DNA from 3 places in the Janthinobacterium algoris genome. Region 3 is predicted to be linked to each of the others. Evidence: predicted binding sites of a transcription regulator. Region 3 holds the regulator's gene; each other region holds the start of a gene.
The links. The regulator FNR, encoded in region 3, switches genes on or off when oxygen is low (the NO sensors DNR and NnrR bind a similar motif). The targets are predictions, from matches to a motif close to TTGATNNNNATCAA.
Positions count from the first base shown of each region.

Region 1: paaA (1,2-phenylacetyl-CoA epoxidase subunit PaaA) is a predicted target of FNR. The motif match lies at 2,730-2,743, and genes of this name have one in related genera.
Region 2: ACQ4W7_RS14850 (IPT/TIG domain-containing protein) is a predicted target of FNR. The motif match lies at 2,736-2,749, and genes of this name have one in related genera.

Region 1 is NZ_JBNYXZ010000008.1:182,364-187,558, reverse strand. Features, by position in the region: gene paaD (1,2-phenylacetyl-CoA epoxidase subunit PaaD) at 37-576, opposite strand; gene paaC (1,2-phenylacetyl-CoA epoxidase subunit PaaC) at 576-1,328, opposite strand; gene paaB (1,2-phenylacetyl-CoA epoxidase subunit PaaB) at 1,343-1,627, opposite strand; gene paaA (1,2-phenylacetyl-CoA epoxidase subunit PaaA) at 1,656-2,645, opposite strand; gene paaX (phenylacetic acid degradation operon negative regulatory protein PaaX) at 2,913-3,842, shown strand; gene ACQ4W7_RS14145 (hypothetical protein) at 3,941-4,195, opposite strand; gene ACQ4W7_RS14140 (M14 family metallopeptidase) at 4,337-5,195, shown strand, end outside.
Region 2 is NZ_JBNYXZ010000009.1:51,124-56,318, forward strand. Features, by position in the region: gene metH (methionine synthase) at 1-2,244, opposite strand, end outside; gene ACQ4W7_RS14845 (hypothetical protein) at 2,430-2,669, shown strand; gene ACQ4W7_RS14850 (IPT/TIG domain-containing protein) at 2,907-5,195, shown strand, end outside.
Region 3 is NZ_JBNYXZ010000003.1:60,481-65,675, forward strand. Features, by position in the region: gene ccoP (cytochrome-c oxidase, cbb3-type subunit III) at 1-135, shown strand, start outside; gene ccoG (cytochrome c oxidase accessory protein CcoG) at 140-1,522, shown strand; gene ACQ4W7_RS05230 (FixH family protein) at 1,577-2,101, shown strand; gene fnr (fumarate/nitrate reduction transcriptional regulator Fnr) at 2,105-2,863, opposite strand; gene ACQ4W7_RS05240 (response regulator) at 3,103-5,195, shown strand, end outside.

The DNA of each region.
Region 1 (5,195 bases), on a different contig from region 3:
CATCTCCAGTTTCTTCGGAACGTGTGCCTGATTTTTTTAGTGGCACTTGAAGTAGTCAAACGGTTCGCGGCAATCCAGGCATTTGTACAGGGCCTTGCACGGCGTGGAGCCGAACTGGCTGGTCAGCTGCGTATGCGTGGAACCGCAGTTCGGGCAGATCACCTCCAGCTTCGGCATAGGCTGGCGCTTGACACCACCCGCTATTCCTCTACGCAGGCCGCTGATGTCGATCACCTGCTGCTGTGGCGGGGCGATGCCATAGCCTTTCAGCTTGGCCTTGCCCGCCTCGCTCATCCAGTCCGTGGTCCAGGCGGGCGCCAGCTGGTTCACCAATGTCACCTTGGCCACGCCATGGCTGCGCAAGGCCTCCGTGACGGCATCGGCGATCACCTGCATGGCCGGGCAGCCCGAATAGGTGGGCGTGATCGTCACGATGCATTCATCGCCACTGACCACATCGACGGCGCGCACGATACCCAGGTCCACCACCGAAATGACGGGAATTTCCGGGTCCGGCACGTCGCCCAGCCAGGCCCATACCTGGGCGGCGTCCAGCGCAGCCATGGCCGTGTTCATTACCACTCCGCCCCGGGATAGGCGCGCTGCAGAAACTGCATTTCGGCCAAAATAAAACCCAGGTGTTCCGTGTGCGTGCCCTGCTTGCCACCCTTTTGCATCCAGGCGTCGGGCGCCGGCATGACAAGCGTCGCTTCGGCGAAGATCTCGGCCACGTGTTCGAGGAAGGCCTGGCGCAACACGTCCGATGGCGGCGCGATGCCGGCGACGACCATGACCTGGTCGACGGCGTCGTACTTGAACATCTCGCCCGTGAACATCCAAAGCTTGTCGGCGGCGGCCTGTGTTTTCGCGTGGCTGTCCGCCGTGCCGTCGCCGAGGCGCACGATCAGGTCACCGCTGCGGCGCAGGTGATAGGTGACTTCCTTGATCGACTTTTGCGCCACTTCGACGATGCGTGGATCACTGCATTTCGCCAGTTCCAGCAGCTGGAAGTAGTGCCAGGTGTCGAAGAAGAACTGGCGCATCATGGTGTCGGCATAATTGCCGTTCGGCTGCTCCAGCAGCAGACAATTCTTGAAGTCGTGGGCGTCGCGTAAAAAGGCGATGTCGTCCTCGTCGCGGCCCGCGTTTTCCAATTCGGCCGCATAGCTGAACCACAAACGCGTCTGGCCCAGCAAGTCCAGCGCCACGTTGGTCAGCGCCATGTCCTCTTCCAGCGCGGGACCCTTGCCGCACAGCTGTGACAACTGCTGGCTGAGGATCAGGGCGTTATCGCCCAGGCGCAAAAGGTAATTGACTTTGTCATCCATTGCGATCGCTCCCATCACAGGTTCTTGACTTCTTCCGGCATCGGGAAGAAGGTGGGATGGCGGTACACCTTGCTGTTCGACGGCTCGAACAGGGCGCCCTTGTCGCCCGGGCTGCTGGCGACGATATCGGCCGCGCGCACCACCCAGATGCTCACGCCTTCATTGCGGCGCGTGTAGACGTCGCGCGCATGGTTGACCGCCATGGTGGCGTCGGAGGCGTGCAGGCTGCCCACATGCTTGTGCGCCAGGCCGTGCTGGCTGCGGATGAAAACTTCCCACAATGGCCATTCTTTGCTCATATTGCTCTCCCCTATCTGTCTTATGTATTTACGCTGCCGCTTTGACTGCGGCTTGTTTATCGGCATACGCGAGCAAAGCATCGCGGAACCATACACCGTCTTCATACGCCTTGACCCGCGTTTGCAGGCGCTCGCGGTTACATGGGCCATTGCCCTTCAATACATTGTTGAACTCGGCCCAGTCGATCTCGCCGAATTCATAGTGACCCGTCTCGGCATTGAATGTCAGGTCGGGATCGGGCACGGTCAAGCCCAGGTATTCGATTTGCGGCACGGTCTGGTCCACCATGCGCTGGCGCAATTCATCATTCGAAAACAGCTTGATGCGCCATTGCGCCGATTGGGCGCTGTTGACGGAAGCAGCGTCGGACGGGCCGAACATCATCAGGGATGGCCACCACCAGCGGTTCAGCGCATCCTGCGCCATGGCTTTCTGTTCTGGTGTGCCCTTGCACAGTGACATCATGATGTCGTAACCCTGGCGCGCATGGAACGATTCTTCCTTGCAAACACGGATCATGGCGCGCGCATACGGGCCATACGAGCAACGGCACAGCGGAATCTGGTTGATGATGGCGGAGCCGTCGACCAGCCAGCCGATGGCACCCATGTCGGCCCACGACAGGGTGGGATAGTTAAAGATGCTGGAATACTTGGCTTTGCCCGAGTGCAAGGCAGCGAGCAAATCGTCGCGCGACACGCCCAGGGTTTCGGCGGCGCTGTACAAGTACAGGCCGTGACCGGCTTCATCCTGGATCTTCGCCAGCAGGATGGACTTGCGTTTCAAGGTCGGCGCGCGCGTGACCCAGTTACCTTCGGGCAATTGACCGACGATTTCCGAATGCGCATGCTGCGAAATCTGGCGGATCAGGGTCTTGCGGTAAGCGTCCGGCATCCAATCCTTGGCCTCGATCTTGATGCCTTCGTCGATGCGCGCCTGAAAAGCGCGCTCTTCTTGACCCATGTCATCGATGGAACGGACGTTCTTGAGGCCGGTTTCAACCATTTGTGCGTACATGATCTGTCTCCCATGTCTTTGATTTTGCGCAGCAACGCGGTGCGATGAACAGATAATACGATACAAAAATCGATTTGCATACACTTGATGTGAGTCATTTTAAAAATTCGTATCTTGTGCCGCTTTTTTGTGCGTATGATATTGCTGATGAGAAAACATTGCGAAGTGCCACCAGCGCTTCCGGCAAATTATTGACGCGCTACCCGCGCAGCCAAGTAAACTGCTGCTTTTATTGAATCGACCGCAACACGGCCAGACCGGAACCACATGAAGAACACCCGCTGCACGGCATGGATAGCCGATTTCCTGGAAAGCGACCCACCGCGCTCAAAGTCTCTGGTGATGACCATCTTTGGCGACGCCATCGTGCCGCGCGGCGGCGCCATCTGGCTGGGCAGTCTGATCGAACTGCTGGCGCCGTTTGGCGTCAACGATCGCCTGCTGCGCACCAGCGTGTTCCGCCTGGCGCAGGAGGGCTGGCTCAGCTCGCAACGTGACGGCCGCCGCAGCGCCTATACGATACGCCCGGAGGCGCTGGCCCGCTTCGAACGCGCCTATCGCCGCATTTATGCGCCGCTGGTCGTGCACTGGGATGGCAGCTGGACCCTGGTGATCGGGCCGGCCGGCAGCATCGGTGCCGCCGAACGGAGCGCGCTGCGCAAGGAATTATTGTGGGCGGGCTATGGTTTGATCTCTCCCGGCATCTTTGGCCATCCAGCCAGCAACTCGGAGGCGCTGGAAGATATCCTCGCGCGCAACGAAGTACAGGGCAAGCTGTATGTCTGCCACACCACGGAGCTGCCGCATGTCAGCACACGCCCCCTGCGCGACATGGTGGGCGAATGCTGGGACTTGTCGGAAGTGATGGCCGGCTACGAAAAATTCATCGCCCGCTTCCAGCCGCTGCTGACCCTGCTGCAAGAAGAACCCGTGTTCGATGCCGAGCAAGCCTTCGTCATCCGCTCGCTGCTGACGCACGCCTATCGCCGCGTGCAGTTGCACGATCCGCAACTGCCCGTCGAGCTGCTGCCAGAACCGTGGCCAGGCACGCAAGCGTACGTGCTGGCGCGCGACCTGTACCGCATCACCCACGCGGCGGCCGAGGAACATATCCTGGCCACCCTGCGGCGCGAAGATAAGCAGGCCGCATCTGTCGAGCCCTGGTTCTACGAGCGTTTTAGCGGCCTGACTACGTGAACGCCTGAAAAATGTTCAGGGCCAGGCGCGTGGCCGCAGGCAGTACGACTAGTACTGCCAAGACAACGCAACGCCGCCATGGGCATTTTCTCAGGCGTTCACTGTTTGGCGACGACCTGCTTTGCCCCTGCCAATAAATCCTGCCCCAGCTTTTCCAGCGCATTGGCTTGCACCAGCATGGTATCGAGGATGGCGACATTGAAGGTAAATTCGGCCGGCGTGGTGTAGCCGGGGAAACGCAGGATGCGCAGCAATTCCTGCAAGGTCGTGCCCTTGCCCAGGTGCGCCAGAGCGTCGCTGAGGGCGCTGACTTTCTTTTCCAGTTCGCGTATGTGCTTGCCGTTGTCATCCATGATGATCTCCCCATGTTAGAGCTTCCACGTTAGCAAAGCACGTCCGTTATCGTTTGCGCCAGCACAAAGGCCGCCGCAAAACAGGTATCATCGCGCCATTGCACACGATGCAAAACCCATACGTTTTTATCAGGAACACTCATGACCATTAAAATCAGCCAGCAATTCGACGCCGGCGCGATCGAGGTGCTGCGCGCCGACGATGCCCAATCCATCGAGCTGAACATCCGCAAGGATTCTCACGCCGACATCACGCAGTGGTTTTACTTCCGCTTGCAAGGCGCGCAAGGCGAGGCGTGCACGATCCGCTTCATGAATGCAGGCAAGTCGGCCTACCCGGACGGCTGGAAAGACTACCAGGCTGTGGCCAGCTACGACCGCGAAACCTGGTTCCGCGTGCCCACCAGCTTTGACGGCGCGGTGATGACCATAGCACACACGCCGGAAGAAGAAAGCGTGTACTACGCCTACTTCGAACCGTATCCATGGGACCGCCACCTGGCCCTGATCGACAGCGCGCAAGCGTCGCCGCTGGTGCGCTTGATCGACCTGGGCAGCACCGTGGAAGGGCGCGACATGAATATGCTGGTGGTCGGCGACGCCGATGCCGAGAAGAAAGTCTGGGTCATCGCGCGCCAGCATCCCGGCGAAACGATGGCGGAATGGTTTGTCGAAGGCATGCTCGAAGCCTTGCTGGACCAGGCCAATCCGTTTGCCCGCCAGTGCCTGCAAGATGCCGTCTTCTACGTGGTGCCGAACATGAACCCGGACGGTTCCGTGCATGGCAACCTGCGCACCAACGCGGCCGGCGCCAACCTGAACCGTGAATGGATGACGCCGACGATGGAACGCAGCCCGGAAGTGTTCCTGGTGAAACAGAAAATGCATGAAATCGGCTGCGACTTGTTCCTCGACGTGCATGGCGACGAAGGCTTGCCATACGTGTTCGTCGCCGGCAGCGATGCGCTGGAAAATTTCACACCGGCACAGAAGGCCGAGC
Region 2 (5,195 bases), on a different contig from region 3:
CATGACGCGCGCCGATTTCACCACTTGCGGCAGGAACATCTTGCCCTGGCCAAACAGGTCGCCGACCACGTCCATGCCGGCCATCAAAGGGCCCTCGATCACGTGGATGGGGCGCCCGCCATTGTGCAGCAGCTCCTGGCGCGCTTCTTCCGTGTCTTCTACGATGAATTGCGTGATGCCGTGCACCAGCGCATGCGACAGGCGCGCCTGCACCGTGCCTTCGCGCCAGGCCAGGGTTTGCGCCTCGGCCTTGCCGCCCGCCTTCAGGCTGCCGGCAAACTCGATCATGCGCTCGGTGGAGTCTTCGCGGCGGTTCAGCACCACGTCTTCCACGCGCTCGCGCAGTTCCGGGTCCAGGTTGTCGTACACGCCTACCATGCCGGCATTGACGATGCCCATGGTCATGCCGGCCTTGATGGCGTGGTACAGGAAGACGGTATGGATGGCTTCGCGGGCCGGGTCGTTGCCGCGGAAGCTGAACGACACGTTCGACACGCCGCCCGAAATCTTCGCGTACGGCAAGTTTTCCTTGATCCAGCGCGTGGCGTTGATGAAGTCGACGGCGTAGTTGTTGTGCTCTTCGATGCCGGTGGCGACGGCAAAGATGTTCGGATCGAAAATGATGTCTTCCGGCGGGAAGTCCAGCGCATCGATCAACAAGTGATATGCGCGGGCGCAAATCTCGATCTTGCGCTCGAAGGTGTCGGCTTGCCCTTTTTCATCGAAGGCCATGACGATCACGGCGGCGCCATAGCGGCGGCACAGCTTGGCCTGGCGCAGGAATTCCTCTTCGCCTTCCTTCATCGAGATGGAGTTGACGATGGCCTTGCCCTGCACGCATTTCAAGCCCGCTTCGATGACCGACCATTTCGACGAGTCGACCATGATGGGGACGCGCGAAATATCGGGTTCCGAGGCGATCAGGTTCAAAAAGCGCGTCATGGCCGCCAGCGAGTCGAGCATCGCCTCGTCCATGTTGATGTCGATCACTTGCGCGCCGTTTTCCACTTGCTGGCGCGCCACGGATAGGGCTTCGTCGTATTGCTCGTTGAGAATCATGCGCGCGAACGCCTTCGAGCCCGTGACGTTGGTGCGCTCGCCCACGTTGACGAACAGCGACTCGTCATTGACGACAAACGGTTCCAGGCCGGCCAGGCGCAAGTCGTGCGACGGCGCTGGCACCGTGCGCGGGGTATTTTTCGACAGCAACTCGCCGATGGCGGCGATATGTTCGGGCGTGGTGCCGCAGCAACCGCCCGCCATGTTCAAAAAGCCCGCGTCGGCAAATTCGCGCAGCAGGGCGGACGTATCGGCTGGCAACTCGTCGAAACCCGTGTCGCTCATGGGGTTGGGCAAGCCCGCGTTCGGGTAGATGCAGACGAAGGTGTCGGCGATCTTGGCCAGCTCTTCCGCGTACGGGCGCATCAGGGCGGCGCCCAGCGCGCAGTTCAGGCCGATGGTCAGCGGTTTTGCGTGGCGCACGGAATTCCAGAAGGCGGGCACGGTCTGGCCCGACAAAATGCGGCCCGAGGCGTCCGTGACGGTGCCGGAAATCATCAAAGGCAAGCGCACGACGGTCGGGTTTTGCTCGTAGAACAGATCGATGGCGAACAGGGCCGCCTTGCAGTTCAAGGTGTCGAAAATGGTTTCCACCAGCAGCACGTCGGCGCCGCCTTCCACCAAGCCCTGCGTCTGCTGCAGATAGGCGGCCACCAGCTGGTCGAAACTGACGTTGCGCGCGGCCGGATCGTTCACGTCGGGCGAGATCGATGCCGTCTTCGGCGTGGGGCCCAGGGCGCCGGCGACGAAGCGCGGCTTGTCCGGGGTGGAATATTTATCGCAGGCGGCGCGTGCCAGTTTGGCCGCCTGGACATTCATTTCATAGGCCAGGTGGGCCATGTGGTAATCATCTTGCGCGATGGTCGTGGCGCCAAAAGTATTCGTTTCGATCAGGTCGGCGCCCGCCGCCAGGTAGCGCTCGTGGATTTCCTGGATGATGTGCGGCTGCGTCAGGGTCAACAGCTCATTATTGCCTTTGACGAACAGTTCACGCGCGCCACTGTTGACCGGCGCGGCGAAATCGATGAAGCGGCCAGCGGGGCCGCCACGGTACGCTTCTTCGTCGAGCTTGTACTGCTGAATGATCGTGCCCATCGCGCCGTCGAGGATCATGATCCGCTGCGCCAGAATGGCGCGCAAGGTGGCTTCGGTCGTGGACATGGCGGGGATCACGGTATCGTTCATTTCATGCTTTCAATAGGCAAACGGGCGGCGGCGCGGCGACAAGACTTTACGAGGCGGATGCGGGCCAGCAGGATCAGCTGACGGAGAGTGCCAGCCGGGTAGGGCAGGCAGAAGGTGGCAATCGCCTGATTTCACCGGGTCTAAAATTATACGGCATCAGGCTGCTTTGGTTTTAAGCAAAAGCGGTGGCAGGCCAGTCTGCCGTGGTTCGAGCAACACAACGGCGCCACGGCTGGCGCTACGGTGGCATCATCGCGGCCGCAGCTGAAAATGCCAGGCTTGAAAATCTTATTCAAAATGTTAATTTTTCCGCCAAGGTTGGCAGGAAGGTATGTGCTCTATGCTGTGGAAAAATTTCCACATTATTTGAATCCGCTCCCATTATTTTTCATGAATGGAATGGCAATAGCTGCAAAGGAAAATAATTGGGGTGTAAGGCAATGCAGAATGAGACACGTATTGCTGAAAATAAAGTTTGCCAGGTAGATATTTTAACTATTATCAAAACCAATTAAATCAAAAGCATTAATAGTTGTCTTATGGAATCGAAATAACCCATAATGTTGGTTCCTCGCAATTAAATTCTCACCAAAAGTCACCGATATGTCACATTCCTCTCCTATCCTCCCCGGCATCGCGCTGTATCAGTATGGATGCCAGCCATGAAAAACCATGTGCTTGTTGGATTGTTTCTCATGCTGGGCCTGTCCGCTTGCGGCGGCGGCGGGGGCGGTGGTGATACGGTAGTAGCGACCGCCTCGGGCAATCCCGTCGTAATTCCTGCCGTCTCGGCCGTCTCGGCGGCAAATGTCGCCGTGGGTGGCAGCCTGGTGGTCACGGGCACCAATTTGAGCCGCGTGACGGCCTTCCAGGTGGGCGGCGTGACGCTTGCCACCAGCGCCGCCAGCGAGACCAGCGTGACTCTGGCCATGCCAGGCGTGCCCGTGTCGGGTGCCTTGAGCCTGGTCAGCGCCAGCGGCACGGCGGCCACCAGCTATAACCTCAATGTGTACCTGCCATTGAGCGTGGGCAGCATCGCGCCATTGACGGGCGGCGCCGGTTCCAGCGTGACGATCGCGGGCGGTGGCATGGGCGCCGTGACGGCGGTGCAGTTTGGCAATGGCGCGGCGGCGACACCGCAAAGCCAGACGGCCGGCAGCGTGACCGTGGTGGTGCCCCTGGGGGCGGCAACAGGAGCGCTGACGGTGCGCGGTCCGTACAACGATGTCATCAGCAGCGATACGTACAAGGTCTTGGCGAGCGTGGCAGTGACGTCGATCACGTCGGCCATCAGTGGCGGGACCTTGTCGGTGACGGTGCAGGGCAGCAATCTTGACCAGGTCAGCTCGGCCTCGGTGGGCAATACGCCAGCCGTCATCGTCAGCGCCAGTGCCAGCCAACTGCTGTTGTCTGCACCAAGCTCGGCAACGGGCGATGTGATGCTGTCAGCCGCTGCGCGCATTGCCGTCAATGCAGGCACGGTGTCGGCGTTTACCCTGGGCAGCATTGATTTCGCGCAGGTACTGAACTTGAACGCCAGCAATACGGCCTTGCGCCTGACGCGCGGCAAGCCGGCCGCCGTGCGCGTGTCCGTGCTGGCCACGCAAGCGGGCCAGGCCAGCCCGGCAGTCACCTTGAATGCGACTGCCGCGAATGGCAGCAACCTGGGCAGCATCAGCATGAGCGGCCCATCGGTCTTGCCAACGCAAAAGAACGATGACAGTTTTAACGGCAATTTCAGTGCCGTCCTGCCTGCCGGCTGGATCTTGCCCGGCGTGCGCGTGCGCGTGACGGCCGTTGGCAATGACGGCGTGCAAGTGACCCAGGAAGCGGCGCCCGTGGTGGCCAGCCTGGCCAAAATCCGCTTGGTGCTCGTGCCCTTGAGCACCGACGATGGCGTGGCGCAACTGCCTGACGCCGAGGTGATCCGTGCTGCGCTGCTGCGCGTGTATCCGTATGCGACGGAAAATATCAGCATCACGACGCGCGCTGCGCTGAGCATGCCGGGCAGCAGCACGGCCGACAGCTGGTGGAGCGATACCCTGGGCAAACTGGAAAGCAAGCGCGCGCTGGAAGACAGCGGCGCCTATTATTATGGTTTCGTGCCGAGAATGTCTTCCACCCGCGCCGCCGGCCTGGCCTACATCAACCAGCGCAGCAGCGGCAACGACTTCACGTCGGCCATCGGCCTGGATGCCAGGTTCAACAGCATCGCATCGGTCGATCCCTTCGGCAATCAATGGCCGGAATGGCTGACCACGCTCGTGCATGAGCTGGGCCACAACCACTCGCTGCAGCACGTCGCCTGCGGCGGCCCGGCTGGCGCCGCTGCCGACTACCCTTATGCGGATGGCAATCTGGGCCCGCAACCGCTGTACAACAGCAACTACGCAGGCAATATCGGCCAACTGAGCAAGGCAGTCTATGGCAGCACGCCGATGAAGGACGTGATGAGCTATTGCAGCGGTGCCTGGTTCTCCGACTATAGCTATGCGCGGGTGCAACAATTCCTGGAAAAACGCAGCACGCAGGTGACGGGTAGCAATGTGTTGGCCGCCAGCATGTCCGTGGCCGAGAATGGCTATCTGACCATTTCCGGCCGCATCACGCCGACCGGCGTGGCATTGCGCCCGGCCGTTGCCTCGTCCACGCGTGTGGGCGCAGCGGCCAGCGGCAGCGGTCAGGCGTACACCCTGCGGGTCTTGACGGTGTCGGGAACGACTATCGACTTGCCCTTCGATGCCGTAACCGTGGCCGACCATGGCGGCAGCGCTATGAGCCACTTCCGCGTCAGCTTCGCCAACCCCGGCGATATCAGCGACGTGCAAGTATTGTTCAATGGTAAGCCATTGACCAGGCTGGAGCGTTCCGCGCGGCGCAGCAAGGCTGCCAACGATGGCAGCTTTGAGGTAACGCAAAGCGGCGGCAAGCTGGCGCTGGCCTGGGATGCG
Region 3 (5,195 bases):
ACCATCATGGAAACCGTACGCAAGGGACGCAGCAACACCATGCCGGCCTTCAGCGATTTCCTCGGCGAGTCCAAGGTACACGTGCTGTCGGCCTATGTCTGGAGCCTGTCGAATCCCCAGACGCCCGTGAAATGATGTAATGGAACCTCAAGTCATCAAGATGTATGCGGCCCGCGAGCAAATCTACCCTCGCGAGGCCAAAGGACGCTACGCTACCTGGCGATGGGTATGCGTATGGCTTACCCAGCTGGCGTTCTACGGCTTGCCGTGGTTGACCTGGAATGGCAGGCAAGCCCTGCTGTTCGATTTGACCACGCGCAAGTTCTACATTTTCGGCGTCGTGCTGTGGCCCCAGGATTTCATCTATCTGGCGGCCCTGCTGATCATCTGTGCGTATTTGTTGTTCCTCGTCACGGCCATTGCCGGGCGGGTGTGGTGCGGGTTCTCTTGCCCGCAAACGGTATACACGGAAATCTTCCTGTGGGTCGAACGCCGCATCGAAGGCACGCGCAGCGCGCGCATGGCCCTCGACAAGCAGGGTCCCTCCGTGCGCAAGGCCTTCAAGAAGACGGCCAAGCACCTGGTGTGGGGCGCCATCGCCCTGTGGACGGGCTTTACCTTTGTCGGCTACTTCACGCCGATCAAGGAACTGGCGCAGGCGGTGACCACCTTGAATTTCGGTCCCTGGGAATGGTTCTGGGTCTTGTTCTACAGCCTGGCAACCTACGGCAACGCGGGCTGGCTGCGCGAGCAGGTGTGCAAATACATGTGCCCCTACGCACGCTTCCAGAGCGCCATGTTCGACCAGGACACGCTGATCATCACCTACGATACCAAGCGCGGCGAACCGCGTGGCGCCATGAGCAAGAAGGCCGGCAACAACGACAAGCTGGGCGATTGCATCGACTGCACCCTGTGCGTGCAGGTGTGTCCGACCGGCATCGATATCCGTAACGGCCTGCAGTATGAATGCATCGGTTGCGCCGCCTGCGTCGATGCCTGCAACAGCGTGATGGACAAAGTCGAGCGGCCACGGGGCTTGATACGCTACAGTACCGACCATGCGATGGAAAACAACTTCAATTCGAAGCAGATACGCCAGCGCGCCATGCGCCCGCGCGTGCTGATCTACACTTCCATCCTGGCTTTGATCATCATCGCCGTGTGTACTTCGCTGGCCTTGCGCACGCCCCTGAAAATGGACGTGATCCGCGACCGCGGTTCGATGGGACGCGAAGTGGAAGACGGCATGATCGAAAACGTCTACCGCCTGCAGATCATGAACACCTCGGAGCAAAGCCAGCATTTTAAAATCAGCGTCTCCGGCTTGCCGGGCCTGACCTTGCTGACGCGCGAAGAAGTGATGTTGCAGCCGACGGAAACGCTGGGCTGGCCGATCCGCCTGCGCGTGCCGCACGGGGTCGGCGAAAAGGGCTCGAACAAGATTGCGATCGAATTGCACTCGCTGGACGACCCATCGCTGCATGTACGTGAAAGCGCGGTATTCATCGTGCCGCGCTAATGTAGGAAGGCCAGTCCCCGCATGGGGACTGGCTGATCAAACAGGAGAAATATCATGTCCGACAGTCTCAAGCTGCAAGCACCCGTTGCACCGTGGTACAAGCATCGCTGGCCTTGGCTGCTGATGATCGGCCCAGGCCTGTCCGTGGTCGTCGGCAGCTTCATGGGCTATATCGCGTTTACGCAGCCCGATGCGCTGGTGGTGGGCGACTATTACAAGCAGGGCAAGGCAATCAACCAGGATTTGAAGCGCGACACGATCGCCAGCAACCTGGCAATGGATACCAGCTTATCCTATGATGTGGCGCACGCGCGCCTCAGTGGTTCCGTGCACAGCTTCGGCAAGGCTTACCAGGGTCCGCTGCAGCTGCATCTGGCGCATGCGACCTTGCCGGAAAAGGATATCAAGCTGCTGGTGCAGCCCGATGCGGCCGGCAACTTCTCGGTAGCGCTGCCGATGCTTGAGCGCAGCCGCTGGCAAGTGCTGGTGGAAAACGATAAACGCGAGTGGCGCCTGTCCGGCATCTGGACCTGGCCCCTGCAGCGCAGCATCGCGCTGCATGCTGACGCAGAGCTGTAAAGCTTACTTGCAGACGTCGGTACCAGCCGTAATGGCTTTCAACTTGGCGGGCTGCAAGATTTCAATTTCTCGATTCGAGACGCGCAGCCAGCCTTCCTTCTTGAACTTCGACAGCAGACGGCTGACGCTCTCGATGGTCAGCCCCAGGTAATTGCCAATTTCCTCGCGCGACATGCGCAACTGAAATTTGCTGGCCGAATAGCCGCGCGCTTCATAGCGTGAGGCCAGGTTGACGATAAAGGCGGCAAAACGCTGCGTCGCCTGCATATTACCCAGCAACAGCATCACGCTTTGCTCGCGCGTGATTTCCTGGCTCATCATGCGGTGGAAATGGCGCAACAGGGTCGGCATATTGCCCAGCAATTGTTCCAGGCTGGAAAACGGTATTTCACAGACTTCGCTGTCTTCCAGCGCCACGGCATTACAGTGGTGGCGGTCGGCGCTGATGGCGTCCATGCCCAGCAGTTCGCCGGCCATCTGGAAACCCGTCACCTGCTCTTCGCCACCCGGATTGATCTGGTACGTCTTGAAGTGCCCCAGGCGGATCGCATACAGGTTCTGGAACGAGTCGCCGATGCGGAACAGCGAGGCGCCGCGCACGATCTTGCGGCGGCGGCCGATGATCTGGTCCAGCCTGTCCATATCGCCCACATCGAGACCCATCGGCAGGCACAATTGATGCATGCTGCAGGTCGAGCATCGCGCACGCAACGCTTCCACGTTCACTATGGGCAAGGTGGGAGTGAGTAGCGCTTCAGTCATGTTAATACCTTTTAGAAAATGCAATAACAAGTTTACTGCATACACGGTTGCCGTGTGCCAATTTCACCGCAATTGCGCTGAATAAACGACGTTCTGACTTTAATTATATGGCAACATCGTCAAAAGCCCATGCGGGGAGGGCAATTTGCGCCGCGCCGCTTGCCAAGCTCGGGTATTGATAGGAAAATTCCTGACAGCATTATCTGCCGCCTGTGCCGCCCGGTACTGAAAAGGAAATCATGAAGCCTCTCGGCATTAAAGCAAAAGTCGCGCTAGCCACCAGCCTGACCTCGATCGCCATGATCGCGCTGGTCACCATGATCCAGGTGCAGCACATGCGCGCCGACTTCACCAAAGTGCTGCTGAGCCAGCAATCAGCCCTGATCACCCGCACCGCTGCCGAGCTCGACGACAAGCTGGGCATGCTGCTGCAGATCGTCGCGCTGACGGCCAGGCAGCAGCCGCCGGAATTGATCGCCCAGCCCGCCCAATTGCGCGAATACTATGCGCGCCGCGCGATGCTGGTGCTGTTCGACGACGTGCTGGTGCTCGATGCGCAAGGCGCCATCGTGGCCGACATGCCGCGGGTCGCGGGACGCGCCGGCATCAACGTCGGCGAGCGCGAATACTTCCAAACCGTCGTGCGCACGCGCCAGCCCATGATCACCGAGCCGATGCTGGGCAAATCAAGCGGCATGCCCATCGTGCAGATGGTGGCGCCCGTGCTCACCGCCGATGGCCAGGTGGCCGGCGTGGTGATTGGCGTGCTGCGCCTGTACAAGGATAACCTGCTGGGACGCCTGCGCTCGGAAAAGATCAGCAAGAGCGGCTATTACTTCATCCTCACGCGCGGCGCCGTGCCGCGCTACGTGCTGCATCCCGACACCAGCCGTTTGCTGCAGCCGCGCCAGCCGAACGCCAACCTGACGACCACGCAGTTGCTGAAGGAAGATGGCGAAGGCAGCATGGTCAGCACCAACAACCGCGGCATCACGGCCGTCAACAGCTTCAAGCGCCTGAAATCCGTGAACTGGCTGCTGGGTGCCTCGCTGCCCGTCGAGGATGCCTTCGAACCCTTCGATGGCGTACTGTACCGGCTGGTACTGTGGAGCATCCTCGCTTCGCTGCTGGCTGCTTTTGTTCTGGGCTGGGTCACCGTGCGCCTGCTGTCGCCGCTGGTACGCCTGCGCGACACCCTGCTGGCCCTGCGCACCAGCGGCAACCGCTTCACTCCCGTGCCGGTGCAGCAGCGCGACGAGATCGGCGAACTGACGGAAGCGTTCAACGGCCTGATGAGCGAACGCGACCGCCTGCAGCAGGAGCTCGAATCGCGCGCGGCAGAGCTGGAACAGGAGCGTGACCGGGCCGAGGCGGCCAACCGCGCGAAGAGCGATTTCGTGGCCAACATGAGCCATGAAATCCGCACGCCCCTGAATGCCGTGCTGGGCATGGTGTACTTGCTGGGCAATACCAAGCTCGATACGGAACAGCGCAAGTATCTGACCATGGTGCGCGTGGCGGGCCAGTCGCTGCTGGGCATCCTCAACGACGTGCTCGATTATTCGAAGATCGAGGCGCGCCGCATGGAATTGTCGCCCGTCGAATTCGATCTCGACGAAGTCATGAATACCCTGGCCACGACGATGACCATGAATGCGGGCGAAAAGGAGCTGGAACTGGCCATCGCCGTCGAACCCGACGTGCCGCGGCGCCTGGTAGGCGACGCCCAGCGCCTGCAGCAGATTCTCGTCAACCTGGCCGGCAATGCCATCAAGTTCACCGAGAGCGGCGAAGTGGTGGTGGCCGTCAGTCTGGCCGAGAGCGAAAACGGGCGCGCCTGGCTGCGCTTCGAAGTGCGCGACACGGGCATCGGCATGACGGAGCTGCAGCAACAGCAGCTGTTTTCCGCGTTTTCACAGGGCGACCAGAGCATCACGCGGCGCTTCGGCGGCACGGGCCTGGGCCTGGCCATCAGCAAGCAGCTGATCCACATGATGGGCGGCGACATCGCCGTCGCCAGCAGCGAAGGCAAGGGCAGCCGCTTCTGGTTCAGCGTGCCGTTCGACATGCTGGCGCAGCCGGCCGAAACGCGGCGCACGCCGGCCTTGGGCCAGCTGCGCCTGCTGGTGGCCGACGATAACCGCACCACCCGCGAACTGATCGTCAAGCTGATCGAGGCGTGGGGCTGGCTGGCCGACGAAGTGGACTCCGGCTTTGCCGCCATCGAACTGTACCGCGAACGCCTGGCGCAGCAGCAACCCTACGACGTGGTGCTGGCAGACTGGCACATGCCCGTCATGGACGGCCTGGCCACGGCCAAGGCCATTCGCCA